DNA from 3 places in the Bradyrhizobium sp. USDA 376 genome. Region 1 is predicted to be linked to each of the others. Evidence: riboswitches for the same ligand, from Rfam matches in the RefSeq annotation. Region 1 holds a riboswitch; each other region holds the start of a gene.
The links. A riboswitch is a leader RNA that binds a small molecule or an ion and turns the genes downstream of it on or off. The one in region 1 is predicted to bind cobalamin.
Positions count from the first base shown of each region.

Region 2: linked by a shared signal. The riboswitch ahead of metE (5-methyltetrahydropteroyltriglutamate--homocysteine S-methyltransferase) and the one ahead of ACVJ19_RS23610 (TonB-dependent receptor) in region 1 are both predicted to bind cobalamin.
Region 3: linked by a shared signal. The riboswitch ahead of ACVJ19_RS31270 (TonB-dependent receptor) and the one ahead of ACVJ19_RS23610 (TonB-dependent receptor) in region 1 are both predicted to bind cobalamin.

Region 1 covers NZ_JBSSGN010000001.1:5,057,457-5,063,467, forward strand. The annotation lists gene cobF (precorrin-6A synthase (deacetylating)) at 1-444, shown strand, start outside; gene cobT (nicotinate-nucleotide--dimethylbenzimidazole phosphoribosyltransferase) at 455-1,504, shown strand; gene ACVJ19_RS23605 (histidine phosphatase family protein) at 1,497-2,069, opposite strand; cobalamin riboswitch at 2,142-2,343, shown strand; gene ACVJ19_RS23610 (TonB-dependent receptor) at 2,459-4,810, shown strand; gene ACVJ19_RS23615 (PepSY domain-containing protein) at 4,823-6,011, shown strand, end outside.
Region 2 covers NZ_JBSSGN010000001.1:9,188,731-9,194,741, forward strand. The annotation lists gene metE (5-methyltetrahydropteroyltriglutamate--homocysteine S-methyltransferase) at 1,185-3,530, opposite strand; cobalamin riboswitch at 3,632-3,833, opposite strand; gene ACVJ19_RS43190 (hypothetical protein) at 4,185-4,475, shown strand; gene ACVJ19_RS43195 (hypothetical protein) at 4,821-5,546, shown strand.
Region 3 covers NZ_JBSSGN010000001.1:6,719,479-6,725,489, forward strand. The annotation lists gene ACVJ19_RS31265 (hypothetical protein) at 622-1,200, opposite strand; gene ACVJ19_RS31270 (TonB-dependent receptor) at 1,263-3,482, opposite strand; cobalamin riboswitch at 3,596-3,793, opposite strand; gene ACVJ19_RS31275 (hypothetical protein) at 3,858-4,079, opposite strand; gene ACVJ19_RS31280 (hypothetical protein) at 4,569-4,781, opposite strand; gene ACVJ19_RS31285 (hypothetical protein) at 4,935-5,111, opposite strand; gene ACVJ19_RS31290 (adenylate/guanylate cyclase domain-containing protein) at 5,239-6,011, opposite strand, start outside.

The sequences.
Region 1 (6,011 bases):
GACGGCAAGGTCGCGCTGCTGATCTGGGGCGATCCTTCGCTCTATGACTCCTCGCTGCGTATTGCGCGCCGGCTCGATCCCTTGCCTGACATCGAGGTCGTGCCCGGCATCACATCGATCCAGGCGCTGTGCGCGGCGCATGCGCTGCCGCTCAACGATATCGGCGAGCCCTTTCTGGTCACGACAGGCCGTCGCTTGCGCGAAGCCGGCTGGCCGCAGGGCGTCGATACGGTGGTCGTGATGCTCGACGGCGGCACCGCATTCCAGTCGCTCGATCCGGCCGGCCTGCATATCTGGTGGGGCGCCTATCTCGGCATGCCCGATCAGATCGTCATATCCGGCGCGCTCACCGACGCGGGCCCGCGCATCGTCGCTGCGCGGCAGGAGGCGCGCGAGCGGCACGGCTGGATCATGGACAGCTACATCCTCAAGCGCAGGCCGTAAGCGAGGCAGCATGCTCCCCGACTGGGTCACCCGGAAATGCCCCGAGATCTCCGCGGTCCATCGCGATGCGGCGATCGCGCGTCAGGCACAGCTCACAAAGCCGACCGGCGCGCTCGGCCGGCTCGAGCAGCTCGCGATCGAGCTCGCCGGCCTGCAAGCGAGCGAACAGCCGCGTGCCGCGCGCGTGCCCATCATCATCTTCGCCGGTGATCACGGCATCGTCGCGCAGGGCGTGTCGGCCTATCCGCAGGCCGTCACCATCGCGATGATGGCGAATTTTGCCTCGGGCGGCGCCGCGATCTCGGTGCTGGCGCGCGAGCTGGGTTCAAACCTGGAAGTCGTTGACGCCGGCACGCTGGCGGCGGCGATGCCTGATATCATCACCGACAAGCCGCGTCACGGCACGCGCGATTTCAGCGTCGAAGCTGCGCTCACGCCTGCGGAGCTGGCCTTCGCCTTCGAAGCCGGCCAGCGCGCGGTTGCGCGCGCCGAGGCTAGCCGGCCTGACCTTCTGATCTTCGGCGAGATGGGCATTGGCAACACCACGACCTCCGCGGCGATTGCGGCGAGCCTGCTCGGCATCAGTGCCGAGGAGATCGCAGGCAGCGGCACCGGTGTCGACGCCGCCGGTCGCGCGCACAAGGCGCGCGTGATCGATGCCGCGATTGCGCGCCATGGCGTTGCGGGCGCGCCGCCCGAAAAGATCCTGTGTGCCGTCGGCGGTCTCGAGATCGCGGCGATCGCGGGCGCCATCATTGCGGCTGCGCAGCGCCGCATCCCTGTGTTGATCGACGGCTTCATCGTGTCGGTCGCGGCGCTGGCGGCGGTGCGGCTCAATCCGTCGTGCCAGCCGTTCCTGCTGCCCTCGCATCAATCGGCGGAGCAGGGACATCGCCTCGTGCTTCGCGCGCTGAACGTGCAACCGCTGATCAGCCTCGATCTCAGGCTCGGCGAAGGATCGGGCGCCGCCATCGCGTTGCCGCTGGTGCGGTCGGCCTGCGCGCTCCACAATGGCATGGCGACTTTTGCGCAGGCCAACGTGCCGGATCGGCCTAGCTGATCCGCTGATTGACGGAGACCACCCGCCAGCCGGTCGCGAGCCGGTCGATCCGGGTCAGCGACAGCGGATCGATCACGAAGCGCAACGCCGCTTCCGGTGTCAGATCGAGCGCGATGCACAGCGCGGCGCGGATCGTGCCTGAATGCACGACGAGCGTTGCCGATCCGGCTCCGATCCGCGACAGTCCGAGTCGGACGCGCGCGACCTGATCCTCAAAGCTCTCGCCGCCCGGTGGTCTCTGGTGTGCGGGATCGCTCCAGAATTGTACGTAGGCCTCGCCGCCGCTCGCTGCCAGTTCGTCATGTCGCCGGCCGGTCCAGCCGCCGAAATCCTGTTCGCCGAATTCGTCCACCAGTTCCGGTTCGAGCCCCAGCGCGCGCGCCGTCTCTACCGTGCGCCGGGAAGGGCTCGCATAGCTCGCAGCATCCCGCGGCAAGCGCGGCCGCAGCGCTTCGAGCTGCGCGCGATCGGTCAGGTCCGCCGGTGCATCGGCGGCATGGATCGTCCCTTTGACGCCGTCGACGGGTGCATGTCGGATCAGCCAGAGGAAGGTCGCGCCTTCCATGCAAATCTCCAAGGAAGTTGGTCGCTGTGGCAATAACGCCGCAACTGGTACATTGACTCTGTCTTGCTGGTAATCCTAGATGCTCGCGACGGTTTCCCCGAGAGGGGATGAAAAGGGAATGCGGTGCGGGGACGTTGTCCCCAATGCCGTGGCTGCCCCCGCAACTGTGAGCGGATAATCCTTCGTCAGAAGCCACTGGGTCCTCGGTCCCGGGAAGGCGACGAAGCGGTCGTGACCCGCGAGCCAGGAGACCTGCCGTCAGCCGTGGTCACACGCGAAGATGTCGGTCGGGGAGTACAGACATTCGGCTTCATCGGAAGGCTGACAAGCCCAGGGTGAGACCTCGTTCGCTGTGACGTGCCACTGACGTCATACCGAGGTCCAAGACCGTGTCTTCTTCTATCCGTATTGTACGACCGCGCAGCGTTCTGCTCGCTTCCGCCGCGTTCACATCCCTTGCCGCTCTCGATCTGCCCGCCGCGCTGGCGCAGCAGGCCCGCGAGCCGCTCCCGCCCGTGGAGGTCTCGCCACCGCAATCCCGCAAGCCGGTCAAGCCGGCTGCCCGGGAGGCCCAGATAGCGCGCCGCGCGGCAGCGCGCAGGCCGGTGCCCGCATCCGTGGCGCCCAAGCCCGCCGTGCCAGCTGCGGCGGCGCAGACGCCGCTCAACACCAATGCGGTGGCCGAAAGCGCCTCGCGGCTCGGCCTGACCGTGCGGGAGATACCGGCGACCGTCGAAGTCATCTCGGCCCAGACCATGCGCGAGCAGGGCTATCGCACCGTGTCCGAGGTGGCCCAGGGCGCGGTCGGCGTCACCTCCGGCGACGCGCCGGGGGAGCCGGCGGGCTTCTCGATGCGCGGCTTCACCAACAGCCAGATCAACACGCTCTACAACGGCATCAAGATCGGCCCGCAGAACATGACCTCGCGGATCATGGACACGGCCAATCTGGAGGCCGTGGAATTTTTGAAGGGCCCGGCCTCGCTTATCTCGGGCGAGGGCGCCGCCGGCGGCGCGATCAACCTCGTCACCAAGCAGCCGCACACCGGAGCGATCCGCAACGAAGCGGACTTCTCGTACGACTCCCTGAACTCGTTCCGTGCGCATTACGGCTCGGGCGGCAGCACCAACGTTCAAGGCCTCGACTACCGCTTCGACATCAGCCGCTCCTCGCTCAACGGTTTTGTCGACGACACCTATACCAAGACGCTCGATGTCTCGGGCCAGCTGAACTACCGCGTCTCCGACAGTCTCAAGGTCTGGGGCGCGATCGAGTATCGCGAGGATCGCGGAAAGGCCTATTGGGGCGCGCCGCTGGTGCCGGTCGCCTTCAGCGGATCACATGCGACGGCAGGGATTGTCTCGGGCACCTACTTCAACAGAACCGACCTCGGGGCCGTCACGATCGACGACCGCACCTTCAACACCAATTACAACGTTCTCGACAACCGCAACGTGGCGCAGGAGGTCTGGCTGCGCGGCGGCTTCGAGCTGAAGCTGGCGCCTGACCTGACGCTGAAGAGCCAGGCCTATGGCTATGGCGCGGAGCGGTCGTGGTTCAACAACGAGATCGAGGCATTCAACTCCGGTACGAACCTGGTCGATCGCGAGCGCTTCTATGTCGCGCATAGCCAGCGGCTGGTCGGCAACATCACCGACCTGATCTGGGATACGAACATTGCAGGCTTCGACAACCGGATGGTCACGACGCTGTCGTCGAGTTACCTCGATTTCGTCCGGCCGGGGGCAGCGAATTTTCCGGGCGACTCCGTGTCGCTGGTCAATCCTGACCGCGGTTTCTACGGCCTGCTCACGACCAAGCAGCAGACCGCGCGTATCGACAACGAGGCGCTGTCGTTCGAGGATCGGCTGAAGCTGACGCGGACCTTCGCGCTGATCGGCGGTCTGCGCGTCGAGCATATCGGGCTCGACCGCAACTCGACCGACGTCAACGGCCTGGTGAACGCGGGCTTTCCGTTCACCAAGGACTGGGCGCCGGTGACGGGACGCATCGGCTACACCTGGGAGGCCATGCCCGGCCTGACCTTCTTCAGCCAGTACGCGACCGGCGCCGACGTTTCCGCCAACAACATCTTCCTGCTGTTGCCGACCCAGCCGCTCGACCTGACGACGTCGCGCATCTACGAGACGGGCGTCAAGCATCTGTTCTGGGACAACCGGGCGGAGTGGTCGTTCTCGGCCTACGACATCCTGCGCAAGAACGTCTATGCTGCGGCCGGCGGGCAGGCGCTCAACATCGCCGGGCGAGAGGAATCGAAGGGCGTCGAGCTCGCCGCCGCGGTGCGGCCGATCGAGCCTTTGCGGCTGTGGGGCAACATCGCCTATGTCGATGCGCGCTATGCCGACTACAATTTCGCCGGCGGATCGTTCTCGGGCAACACGCCGCCGAACGTGCCGCGCATCGTCGCGAATGCCGGTGCATCGTACCGGTTCTTCACGCCGTGGCCGGTGGAGCTCGGCATCGTCGGCCGGCACGTCGGCGATCGCTACAACACCGACGCCAACACGGTGACGATGAACGCCTACACGGTCGGCGACGTCTATGCGTTCGTCGATATCCCGAAGACCGTCTTCAATGCCGTCGACCAGGCGCGCCTGACCTTCCGGGTGCGCAACTTCACCGACAAGCGCTACGCGATCTGGGGCGATCCGTTCTATCCCGACCAGATCCTCTTGGGCGCGCCGCGCACCTACGAGATCTCGGCGGCGTTCAAATGGTAGGGCGCTGACCACATGATGGGCGCGATCGTCCTGCTGCACCGCTGGCTCGGGATCGCGTTCTGCCTGCTGTTCGCGATGTGGTTCGCGACGGGGATCGTGATGCACTTCGTTCCGTTTCCGTCGCTGGCGGAAGCGGAGCGGGTTGCCGGCCTCGCGCCGGTGGATCGTGGCGAGGTGCGGATCAGCGTTGCCGATGCGGTGGCCGCGAGCGGGATCGCCGATGCTACACGCCTGCGGTTGCTTCAGCGGAGCGACGGGCCGGTCTACATCGTGTCGGGACCCTCGCGCCTGCGCGCGGTTCGTGCCGCTGACGGGCAGGATGCCTCAGTGCGGTCGCCCGAGGTCGCACTCGCCATCGCGCGGGCTCATGCGCGTCAACGCGGGTTCGACGCCGCGCGCGCGGTTGTCGTTGCATACGCTGACTACGACCAATGGAGCGTGCCGAACGGCTTTGATCGCCACCGGCCCTTGTTTCGCGTCGACCTCGGCGATGCCGCCGGCACGGAGGTCTACGTCTCGTCGCGCACCGGCGAAGTCGTGCTGGACACGACGCGAAACGAGCGTGGCTGGAATCTCGCCGGCAGTGTCTTGCACTGGATCTATCCGACGGTCCTCAGGAGCAATTGGGCGCTATGGGACGGCGTGGTCTGGACGCTGTCGCTGCTGGCCCTGATCGCAGCCCTGCTGGGTGCGGTGCTCGGGATCGTGCGGGTCAAGATGCAGGGACGCCAACTCTCGTCGCCTTATCGCGGCTGGCACGCGCTGCATCACATCGTCGGTCTCGTCGCGACCGTCTTCGTGCTGACCTGGATCTTCAGCGGCTGGCTCTCGATGGACCACGGCCGGCTGTTTTCGCGCGGGCAGTTGACGTCAGTCGAAGCCGGCGTGATCGATGCTTTGCCGGACTGGGCGACGGCCTCGTCGCCCGATCGGAAGCCGATGTCGTCCTTGGCCCGCGAAGTCGAATGGTTTGCATTCGACGGCAAGCTCTATCGACGCGAGCGGATCGGTCTCGACAATCAGGTTGTGGTGCGGCCGGACGGTGAGCGATCGCCGGGCCTCAGCGCGCAGGAGATCGAGAGACTGATGGCGCGGCTTGCGACAGGATGCGGTGCGCCGCTCGTTCTTGCCGATAACGACGATTATCCCGCACAGTCCATCGTCCCCGGGGCGACCGTCTATCGTTCCCGCTGCGGCGATG
Region 2 (6,011 bases), 4.1 Mb from region 1:
TATGGGCTCAGAGCGATGCCGCCCATCTAACGGTGTTAAGAAAATGCGCGCGTGAGGGAGGCCCCCCACACACAACCAACACGATGACGCCGGAGGATAAGGAGATGTGTCTCACCAACAAGGGACGTGATATGACAGACGGCCGGACCATTTACCCTGCTCCGGGCCGGATTACTGGAGCTGGAGTCCAGTCTAACTTGTGCAGCACAGCTACAAATATCAACGGCCGAGGCCTTGAGCTGATCCAAATCAATTCGACCAAAGCTCAGATGTCGTTTCGTGGCGCAGATCTAAATATTTCAGTTCGCGAGCGGATCATGTTTCGTCACAACAGCGCATGGCCGATAGCCCTCCGCCGCGGCTGACGCGATCGAGAACGCGGGCCATCCGAACGTTATCGGCTTGGGCCCGTCCGCGCAGAACCCAAGCGATGTGCGCGGTGTTAACAAGGTTATCTGAATTTGTCACCCCGCAGCTATGAACACCGCCCAGCATCTAATGATCTGACATGGGAGCAGCTTGGAAAGGCGCCGCCCTTCGATCAGGATCTGGAGATTGCCGTGATCGAGGGTAATTCAATTCACCGGGTGGTCTTTCCTTGCCGCCGGATCTTCGGCGGATGGATCAACGCGAATACCGGAGAGCAAATCGCTGTGCGGCCGACGCATTGGCGTATCTGGCCCGGATAGCCGTTATTCCAAATGGATTGGCGTGAGTTGGGGTACGGAGTGCCTTTGACGTCCTCTCTTCGGAAACTATCTAGCGTGGATTGATTGAGGGAGCCTGACGGCATCTCCGAGCGGACCGAATCCGCGCCGGTGCCTTGCGGTGTCCGTCAAGCATTAGTTTTCTCATTGCTGTCGCGGCCGTTGCCAACGTGCCCATGAGCGACAAATCACAGCCTAGACGGCCGCGTACCATGGCATGATTGAGCTGCGGCACTTCTGCTTGAATGGGTCGCAGATTTTCGGCGAATGTCGTCGCCTTGATCGAGCAGCCGGCAATTCTCCCGCGGCCGACGAAACTAGCGTAACGCGTCACCATCTTTTCTCCGAGACCGTACCTTCCCCGGTCCACGAAGTGGACCGGGCATTTTGTCAGCGGCAAGGATAGCCTCGATAATGTGGAAAGCGTAAATCACCATAACCCAATTAGCTTTGTCGAGAACAGACCGGAGCTCGGGATCAACGGATTTGCGGATCGGATGCAGCGCGCAGTTCGCGCGCGGCAGCGACCATGTTGGCGAGCGCAGGCCGAACCTCCTCCCATTTGCGCGTTTTTAGGCCGCAGTCCGGATTGACCCAGAGCTGAGAATCCTGCAAGCGCGTCCGAGCTAGCACGATCAGCTCCTTCATTTCGTCCGTCTCGGGAACGCGCGGAGAGTGAATGTCGTACACGCCCGGTCCGATTTGATTTGGATATTCGTACCTCCTGAACGCATCCAGCAGCTCCATTTTCGATCGCGACGTCTCGATTGAAATGACATCCGCATCCATTGCAGCGATCGCACCGATGATGTCGTTAAACTCTGAGTAGCACATATGTGTATGGATTTGCGTTTGATCGGTAACGCCCGATGAGCAGATGCGGAAGCAATCTCCGGCCCAATCGAGATATGCCTTCCAGTCCGACCGGCGCAATGGCAATCCTTCGCGAAGTGCAGCTTCGTCGATCTGTATCATCGCCGCACCGGCATTCTCGAGATCGCGGACTTCATCGCGCATCGCGAGCGCAAGCTGACGGCAGACCTCGCTTCTAGGAATATCATCGCGAACAAACGACCAGTTCAGGATCGTCACCGGTCCGGTCAACATCGCCTTCATCGGCTTACTAGTTAGTGATTGCGCGTAGCGCCACCATTCCACGGTGATCGGCTTCGGCCGCACTACATCGCCAAACAGGATCGGGGGCCTAACGCAGCGCGAACCATAGGACTGAACCCATCCATTCCTTGTAAATGCGAAGCCGGCGAGTTGCTCGCTGAAGTACTGCACCATGTCATTACGCTCGAATTCGCCATGAACGAGGACGTCAAGACCGATGTCCTCCTGCCAACGTACGGCGCGGGCTATCTCCTCTTTGAGGAACCTGTCGTATTGCTCCTCGCTCATCGCACCTCGCGCATGCGCCGCGCGAGCATTTCGCACCGCTGTGGTCTGCGGAAACGATCCTATCGTCGTGGTGGGAAAAGCCGGTAGTCCAAAGCGTTCCCTTTGGATCTCGGAACGACGGGCAAACGGGGTGGCGCGCTGGCGCATCGTCTGATCGATCGCCCTCATTCGGACAGCGACGTTGGCATTATGGATCTTCGGCGAGGTCCGGCGGGCAGTCGCAGCGCATTCCGACTCGGCAAGAGCTAGCCCAACATTCTGGTCGCCTGCGAGTACCCGCGCCAGGATCGCAAGCTCACGCATCTTCTGAACCGAGAAAGCAAGCCAGCTCTTGACGTCGGACGCGAGCCCGGTCTCGAGTTCAACATCGACCGGCACGTGAAGCAGCGAGCAGGATGGAGCGAGCTGTACACGGTGCCTGCCAAGCTTCGCAATCGAGGGCTTCAGCCGCTGACGGAGCGACGGCAAGTTCGACCGCCACACATTCCGGCCGTCGATGACACCGAGCGACATGACGAGATCACTTCGGCCGTCAGCAACGATCTGATCCAATAGTTCTGGCGCTCGAACCAAATCGACGTGCAGACCGGAAATTGGCAGGCTCAAGGCAGTATCCAGATTGTCGCCTAGGGCGCCGAAATAGCTCGCAAGCATGATCTTGATAGCGGGTCCCTCCTTTGCGAACCGGTTATAGGCGTGCAGCAACGAATTTCGCGCCGCCTCATCCAGATCAAGGACCAGGCAGGGCTCGTCAAACTGAACCCAACTTGCCCCTCGTTTGGCTAATTCATGCAGAAGGTCGATATAGACGGGTATCAGATCATCGAGGAGAGAGAGGGGCTGGAACGCACTATCGGTACTCTTGCCGAGCTTTAAAAATGTGACCGGCCCGATCAGGACAGGGCGGGTCTGAAAGCCAAGAGCCCTCGCTTCCTCATACTCTTCGACGGGTTTGCGAGAGCACAGTCTGAACGCCTGTCCCCGGTAAAACTCAGGAACCATGTAGTGGTAGTTGGTATCGAACCACTTGGTCATTTCCTGCGCGGGCACGCCAGATCCCCGCGGGCTCTGGGCGCAACTCGCATCCTGCTCGCCGCATTGCGATCCGCGGGCCATGGCGAAGTACGTTTGGAGCGAAACGGATTCTCCGTTCGCGGCGTAGATCTCCGGGATTGCGCCAACCATGACGCTTGTATCGAGCACCTGATCATACAGCGAGAAGTCGTTTGACGGAATGATCGTGACGCCGAGCGATTTTTGACGAGCCCAGTTCGCTGCGCGTAGGCCGAATGCGTCTTCGTGCAACTGCTGTTCACTAATCTTTCCAGCCCAGTAGCTTTCTAGAGCGAGCTTGAGCTCACGCCTTGGGCCGATGCGTGGCGTTCCGAGCGTAGCAACTGGAAGAGAGAGAGGAGACATAGCGTTAACCCCTGTTGGGGACAAAGGCCATGGCGGACGCAGGCAGGAGAAGTCGCGCGTGCGACGGCTGCTTGGCGCACCACCGAGACACCCCGCCCGTGGACCAATATATTGTCGGGGCCGGTCTCCTGGCTTGCTGGTCATCGCTGCTGTCCGGCCTTCCCGAAGCCGTGCAGGCTTCAGCGACATCGTCGGACAGCGGCTCGCCGCTCACAGTTGCGGGGGCAGAGCCGGCATTTGCACCGGCTTCCCTCTTAGCTCCGGATCAATGGGAACCGGAGAACCTCGACGACTTGGATTATCGGCAGGAGAACTCTTCCGTCAACCTCTCAGATTATGTGCAAGCTAATCTGCGACATCCGCTAGCCGAATGACCGTGCATCTCTGTGACTTCACCATCTAGAAACATTCTCTCATCAGAGATGTCATAATCAGACATATCCTTCTCAGATGCCGGATAAGCATCGGAGCTGCCTTGAGGCGGAGCCGCACGCTAAATTGATGAAAGGGACAGAAGCAGCCTGCCGGCGGGAGTACCGACGTTATATCAGAGCGCTTTCAATGCGGCTTTGCGATTTCCAGAGGTTCGCCCAGCACCTCAGCTAGCCAGCTCTTCGCTCAACTAAAGGATCTGCGGCGAATAGGCCAAGGCACGTGGCGAAATTTAGCAACTGGCGAGGGGTTGATTTGCGTGCCACCCAGACTTCAGAGCTGGGATCAAGCCGGCTTGGTGCTTGGCAATCACGCAGCTCGAACGCGGGCGGCACGATAGCGAACCACACAGCTCAATGGCGGCAAACCCACTTCCGTCCACAGGCATCCGGCATCGAGGCGTTCAACTCTTCTGCTAAATATCCGGTGCGGGACATGGATGCACAAGCTGCGGCGGATACGCCAAACAGAAACATCGAAAACATGCAAAGGTCGGAAAGTCGACAAGAGTGACACAAACTCCGTGAAATTTTCCGCCTATTGCCTGGCACGAAGAATGCAGACCCTCGGAATGCCCAGTCTCCTCCTCTGGGCAGGTCCAGCTCAGCCAATTGACGCAGTCGCTGCCGGGGAAGTTAGCTGCGCATGACATAGAGGGGAGCGCCTGCTCGCGCGGGACAGCTAGCGGGTGCATCCCCGTAAACTTCTTGCGATGGCATAGCAGGTTCGAGGTTGCCTGCTTCACAAGATATTTGGATGAAACGCGATAGGCCGAGGGTTATGAAGAGAATGCCTGGAAGACCCGCGCTATGGCTTAGCGTGGTCGGATTTTTAATCTGCCTCGCCTGGCCGGCTGCCATGAGCAATAATATTCGGGCCAGCGACAGTCCCCTTGTCGAACGACTGAAGTCAACTTGGCGAGCGCAAGATGGTGAGACGATAGAACAAATTATCTCCAATGTCTCGAAGGTGGCACAGTTCGTGCCTCAAATGTGGGGCGTTGTTGAACTTGGCCAAAACGACTTTATTTTCGTTTCGTGGACCAGACACCGGGACAACAAATCGGACGAACAGTACGTTATCGCCTGGAAGATCGCCCTCGACGGCACGCTTGAACTTGCGTCGACTTATGCGAAGCCGATGGAATTGGGCTGGCGCGCCCTGGCGCTCTCCCTAATCGCCAGTGAAGTCGCAGATGGCGAAAGGGACGCAAATCTTCGCTTTCTGCATGATCCGGCCAACTTCAACTTTGTGACTACCCCGCAAGGCCGGCTCGGCGATCTTCTGCGGCAGGGCCGCTGCACTATCATTGAACCAGTTGGAGTGGACTACTTACCGAAGCGGAATGATAAACCGGCCGAGAAGGGTGGCGTGTGGCGCGTTCTGCTCTTGGTGAATTGTAGTATCCAAGGACCACGTTATTTTACACACAACGGGGTCATCACTTTCGAGAAGAGAGAAGGACAGGATTGGGAGCCACAATCCTCCTTTGCCAAACGCATCGCGAAATTTCCCCCTGGCTCCTGGTTCCAACGCACCGAGCCAAAAGAAGAGGAAGACTTAGGAGAGCCAAGGCCTGAGTAAACCGCCGCAGAGCAACATCTTGCCGCAGTGGCGGAGCGCCTCGAACCTATTGCAAGACATACGCGCTCTACACTTGCTTTGTTTTAGCATCCGCAACGGTCCGGGTGCCTTTCTCGCAGCAGTCCGTCCCGTCGCAAGAAGGTCGGGCCGCGCGATTCCGTTTGTTCCGCCTAGTGTCAGCGGCGCGCACGAGCTTGCGAGATGTGGTTTTCCCGCCTTCACTCCACCCGGTGTGAGGACATCAGTTTGCGTAGCAACGTCGAAGGCACCAGGAAATGAGTGCTGAGACGAAGCCGGCGAGGAAGTTACCGGAAACCGTTCACCGGTAGCAACCCAGCATACCGCTGGGCGCTTGCGCATTTCGGAGCGTGCAGACCGGGAAGCTCAGAGCCGTACGCAAGAACGTCGAGGACCAGACTGGCTCGGCCCTAGCTTATCTGGCACCCATTCGTCTGCACGTCATAG
Region 3 (6,011 bases), 1.7 Mb from region 1:
CAGGGAAGGCCGGGTGCCGGCGGCACCCGCGGTCCGCTGCGCGAAAAGCACACGCAGAGAAACCGCACAGCAGCATACAGGTGAAGCCCAACACACGGCCTTCCCTGCGCGATGGTTGGACGGCTTATGCCGTGCTCTCCTGGGAGCCGAGTTCGTTCTGGCCTCCCTCACCCCGCGAATTGACGATGCCGTCTACCCGGTTGGGCTCGCGCGCATCTTCGCGAAAGGCTTGACCGTAGCAACGACGGCCAGGACCACACGGTTTTGCCGTACGCGCGTTCGTTGGCGCCACAGGGTTCGATGACGTTGTGCACGTTGCCATCGAAATGCTGGCGCGACGAACTCACAGCGCCGCTCGTCCGCACGCGGTTACGAGCTCACAGGGACTACCCGCCCTGCCCGCTACCTGTTCGTGCCGACGCTGCCGCGTCCACCGCAAACCCGGCTCGCATATCGTGACGACAACATGATCGCCCCTCCCGATGAGCCGGGATGGGCGACACATACGACAAATCCGAATTTCGGTAAAGTGGAATATTTCTGCAGCGGCGGGTTGACAAGCTCGCGGGGTGTTTTGCCCGTCGGGTCAACGAGAGTCCCGTAGCCCGGATGCGTGCCCGCTCAGGCCGACATCGCCTTGCGGCGGAACGGATCGACCAGGCGGACGACCTCGCAGGCGGCAACGAGGCCGGCGAGCCAGAGGGCGCTGGTCAGCCCGATCCGCGTGACGATGGCCGTGGTGAAGGCACCCTCTCCGCCAAGCAACGGTGTCGCGGAAAACAGCGCCAGCTCATAGGCCGCATAGGCGGCGACGAGCGTTATCGCCAGCATCAGCGGCACGCGCCCCTGCGGCAGCGCACGGAGCACGGCGGACGAGACCGCGGTCGCAACCAGCGCAGCGGCACCGATCACAAAACCCCAGGCGAGAGTGCTGCCATCGACCGGATAGTGCAGCAGACCGAAGCCGATGCCCTGGTTCACCAGCCAAGCACTGGAGACGACGAGCAGCGCCGGTCGCATCGGCAGCATCGCCGCCGCCACGACGGCGAACGCGGCAAACGGTGTTGCGCAGGCCAGCGCGAAGCTTGCCAGCGCGCATGCTCCCGACAGCAGCGCAAAGCAGAACATCGGCGCGAGGCGCGGCGTGACCGGATAAAGCCGGAAACGGTCGCCTTGAGACGGCAGGATGTCGAGAGCCATTGGTAATCTCCTTCGTTTCGAATTCTAGTACATTCGGGAGCATGTGACAGCCCCACCGGGGATCAGAACGTGGCACCGGCCTTGAGCAGATAGGTGCGGCCGGGCAGCGGGTACGCGCTAAAGCGGCCGCCGGTGAAGGTGCTGGCGATCGCATAGTCGTAGTAGAGCGCGTTCAGCACATTGTTGACGCTGAGGGACCAGAAATAGCGCTCATATTGACCGCTGAGCTTGAGGTCGATCGTGGCGTTGGCAGGGATCGGCTTCTGGGTTCCCGCCTGGTCGTTGTCCATGCGCCGCTCGCTCCAGAAGCGTGCGGTGGCGTCGAGCACCACGTAGTTCTGCCAGATGTTCCATGTGAGACCCGCACTCGCGGTGTAGCGCGACACCAGCGGCACGTCGTTGCCGGCCCAGACGCCTCCGCGGAAGACGGCCCGCGTATAGGCCATGCCGGAGCGCAGCAGCAGCTCGTCGTTGACGCGATAGGACAGACTGGTTTCCGAGCCGTAGCGGCGGGTCGGATCGAGATTGGTGTTGTAGAACAGAATCGGGCTGAAATGGATCTCGTTGGCGAGGTCCATCAGATAGAGGCTGCTCTGCAACTGCAGCCCGCCCCCTTTGATGCGCAGCCCGCCCTCGATGTCTTGCGAGGTCTGGGTCTTGAGCTGGAAGGTTTGCGGGATCGGAGCGAAGGTGAAGGGATCGAACGACGGGCCCGACGACACGCGCTCGTCCACGTCAGGCGTGCGGAATGCGCGCGCCGCACGGCCGAACAGCGAGACCATGTCGTTGAGGCGATGCTCCGCGCCGAGATGCAGCGCGTATTGGGTCTCATCGCTCCGCAGCGGGAGCGCGCCGATATCGGTGTTGAAGGGTGCCGCCGGGTCGAAATTGTCGCGTGCGGAGAGACTGACATTCTGCATCCGCGCGCCGTAGGAGATGTCGGTCGTGGGCAGCACACTCAATGTGTGCTGAAAATAGCCCGCAACCGTCTGCTGTCTCAGCGCGTAATTGTGCCAGGGCGCGAGCCCCTGCCCGGCGCCGCGGTTCTGCTGAAAGTTCGCATCGTAATAATCGATGCCGGTCAAGAGCTGCGACGGCATCCCCAGCAGCAGGCTCTTCACGCTGAGGCGCGGCGTGATCGACCATGTCGTCAGACCGGCATCGACATAGGTTGACGTGAAGAGTGCAGGAACCGGCGTTGGGCTGGAGAAGAACGCGCTCTGCTGCTTCTTGTCGCGTACGCCGCCATCGACGATGAGATCGACGCCGTTGACCAAAGTCTTGGTGAAGCCCGCTGTCGCGCTAAACCCCTGCTGGTTGGCGTAGTTGAAGGGCGTGCTGGTCCCCTTCCGATTGGTTGCGAGCTCGTCGACGCCGATCGAGGGATCGACGGTGCGGCCACCCGGCAGTCGCAGCTCCTGATTGTCGCCTGTCACGGTCAGGAACGCGGAGAGGCCAGGTGTCGTATAGTTCAGATTGCCGACGCCGTTCTCCTGGGAATAGCGATTGTTGTCGCGGTAGCCGTCGGTCTTGACGGTGTTGCCGTAAAACGAGGTCGACCATGGACCGGAATTGAGCGAGGTCGAGATGTTGCCAAGCTTCGTATTGAACAAGCCAAAGCCGGCCTCGATGCGCGCGGTCACGGGCGGTCCGCCGATGCCGTTCTTGGTGACGATGTTGATCACGCCACCGACTGCGTTGTCGCCGTAAAGCACCGCGCCCGAATTGCCGCGCGTGATTTCGATGCGCTCGACGGAATTGAGCGGGATGGTGGAGAGGTCCACCTGCGCCATGTCGATGTCGTTCAGCCGCCGGCCGTTGACCAGCACCAGCGTGTTGGCGGTCGCAAAAGCGCCGAAGCCGCGCAGGTCGACGCTGGTCCTGGCGCCGATCGGGCCGCCATAGAGCGTCGTGATCTGGGCGCCCGCTACTTGCGTTGCGATGATCTCGGCAAGGGTCTGCGACGGCGAATGCGCGATGTCCGTGGCCGTGATGACGGTCGTAGCGGCCCCGACGATACCCCCGTTGCTGGCGGCAGCCGCATTGCCGGAGCCGGATGAGCCGGCGCCGCTCGACGGCGCACGCCTCCTCACCACGTCGCCATCGCCCGTCGCCCTGGCGCGGGTGCGGTTCTGATCGTCGGAGTTGGTCACCTCGACCGGCGGCAGCTGCTCGTTGGCAGCCTGCTGCGCCCGGGCGACGGAGAGATCGAGCGAATGGAGGTAAATGGATGCGACAAGGCCGGCGCTGAGGCGCCTGGCGGCAGAGACAATGCGGGACACAGTTGTAACCTCGGTATGACGTCAGTGGCACGTCACAGCGAACGAGGTTTCACGCGGAGCGATGGATTGCTCGTGTGAAGCTAATGTCTGTACTCCCCGACCGACATCTTCGCGTGTGACCACGGCTGACGGCAGGTCTCCTGGCTCGCGGGTCGTTACCTCTACGTCGCCTTCCCAGGACCGAGATTCCCAGTGGCATATGACGAAAGATTCACCGCTTACAGTTGCGGGGGCAGCCGTGGTTTTGGGAAAATCCCGCACCACGTTCCCTTTTGATCTCCATGAGGAGAACCGTCACCGATCAATCTACGGGGCGTTCGCAGGTTGAGTCAATCGACCGGTCGAACGATGAGCCCGAACGTCAGGCGAACACGATCACACCGGCTCCCGCTCCGCCTGCGTCCTGATCATCGCCCGCTCGCCGGCGTCGACGAGCTGGCCGATGCCGGTGCGGCCTGCCAGCGCACAGCGGATGATGTTTTCAGCGACCGATCTGCGGAAGTCGTGGTCCTCGCCGTCGGGGCGATTGCGGCAGACCCGGTCCAGTGCCAGCTTCATGTTGATGCGGGTGCGGGTGTCGAAATGCTCGCTGATCATTCGCACAGCCTCGATCGCGTTGATGTCGGAGGCGGAAACGCTTCGGTGACCGGCCGGGTTCCAAAACGCAAGCGAGCGATGTGTCGGCCGTCTAGGTCCGGCCTCTCGGACGCTGCGCCTGAGCCCAGGCCGCAGCCACGTCGCGCGGCGGAACGTCGACGCGCCGGATTGGCGTCAACTCGCCGGAGGCAGAAACGATCGCGGTCTCCTCGCGGCGACAGCGCGGGCACACGAAGCGAACCTCATGCGGGGACGCCGACCAGCTCGAACGTTTCACATTGGCGGCCATCGGCCAGGCCTCGCATTGCGAGCAAGACACCAGAAACCGCCCGGGATCGAGCATACCCATTCCATCGGACTCCGCGTCCTGCCCGCTCCTTCAATGATTAACCCATGTGAATCGTTCCGGTGCCCAAGCACCGCCCGCCTCATGCCGTGCGGCGCCAACGGACTCGCTGTTCCCGATCCGCCGGCATCCGGCTGAAAGGCTCAGTGCGCGCCCTTGAGGGTGCAGGAGGTGGTGCAGGTGACCGTGGTGCCGTGGTCGCACGCCTTGCAGGCGGCCACGCACTGGTTCATGTCGCGCGCATTGTACGAGCTGTAGTTCCGCATCGGGCAGGTCGAGGTCGACCCGGTGATGTCCTGTTCCTGGTTGCAGGCTGCCATTGCGAGCGCGAGAACAAGGACTGCAAGAAGGCGCATGGGATTGCCCTGTAGAGAGTGGCAAAGCGACGTCAGCGAGGCACGTTGCACCGCAACGGACCCCTGCATTCCCACCGCGAGCAACCGTGGAAGCCCCGCGCTCGCATCCCTGGAGGATGCGCGCCAAAGATTAAAAACGGATTGCAGCCGGCGTCAGGCCGCAGTTTTCGTCGCGATCACCTGCCGCATGTCCACCGCGAGTTGGCGGTACTGTTCTGACAGTTTCAGATAGAATGCGCGCTTGGTGCTGTCGGTGGCGAGCTTGGCGATCAGCTCGCATTCGGCCGTGAGCGTCTCGAACCGTTCCAGCCTGTCCTCAAGTTCTGTCATCGGCGTGTCCCCATCAAACGCCACAAGGACCAATGAGCCTAAGCCCCGGAAATAGGTCACGGCGAACATGGTTATGGGGTAGCATCAATTTTCGTCGGCGCAGGCGGCGAGAAGAGGATGCCGCTACCTATTTCTGCTCCAACCGCCAGGCGCCGTCCCAGCCCTCCTCCGGCGGATTGGCCTCCAACTGCGCGATGCGATCGAGCAGCGTGCGCGAGGGACCATCGCCAGGCACAGCTTCGAGCGCCGCGTTGAAGGCGGCACGGGCTTCGGCGAAGCGGCAGGTGCGATAGGCGGCAAGACCTTCGGCATAATGCTCTCGCAGGCTCGCTTGCGCCTCCGTCAGCGCGCCTGCCCTGCCGATCACCTCGAAGATCGCCTGCGGCGCGCTCTGGCCGGCGACCGCGAGACGATCGATCTCGCGCAGCTCGAGATGCGCGCCGATCGCATCCGCCGTCGCCTGCGCGATCAGGATGCGGGTGCCGTAGACCTTGTTGACGGCCTCGAGCCGCGAGGCGAGGTTCACGGCATCGCCCATCACGGTGAAGCTCATCATCAACTCGGAGCCGATGCTGCCGGTCAGGACCTCGCCGGTGGCAATGCCGATCCGCAGGTCGCACAGTGCGGGCATGGCGCGGATGCCGAGCAGATCCGGCAGCTGCTTCTGCAGCGCGGGCACCTCATCGGCCATCTCGACGGCGGCAAGGCCGGCGAGCAGCGCCGGCTCGTCCCCTTCGATGAAGGGCGGGCCCCAATAGGCCATGATGGCGTCGCCGATATATTTGTCGATCACGCCGCGATTGTTCCTCACGGGAGCGGACATGACCGTGAAATAGTGGTTCATCACCTTGACGAGGCCGCGCGGGGTCATGCCCTCGCTCATCGAGGTGAAGCCGCTCA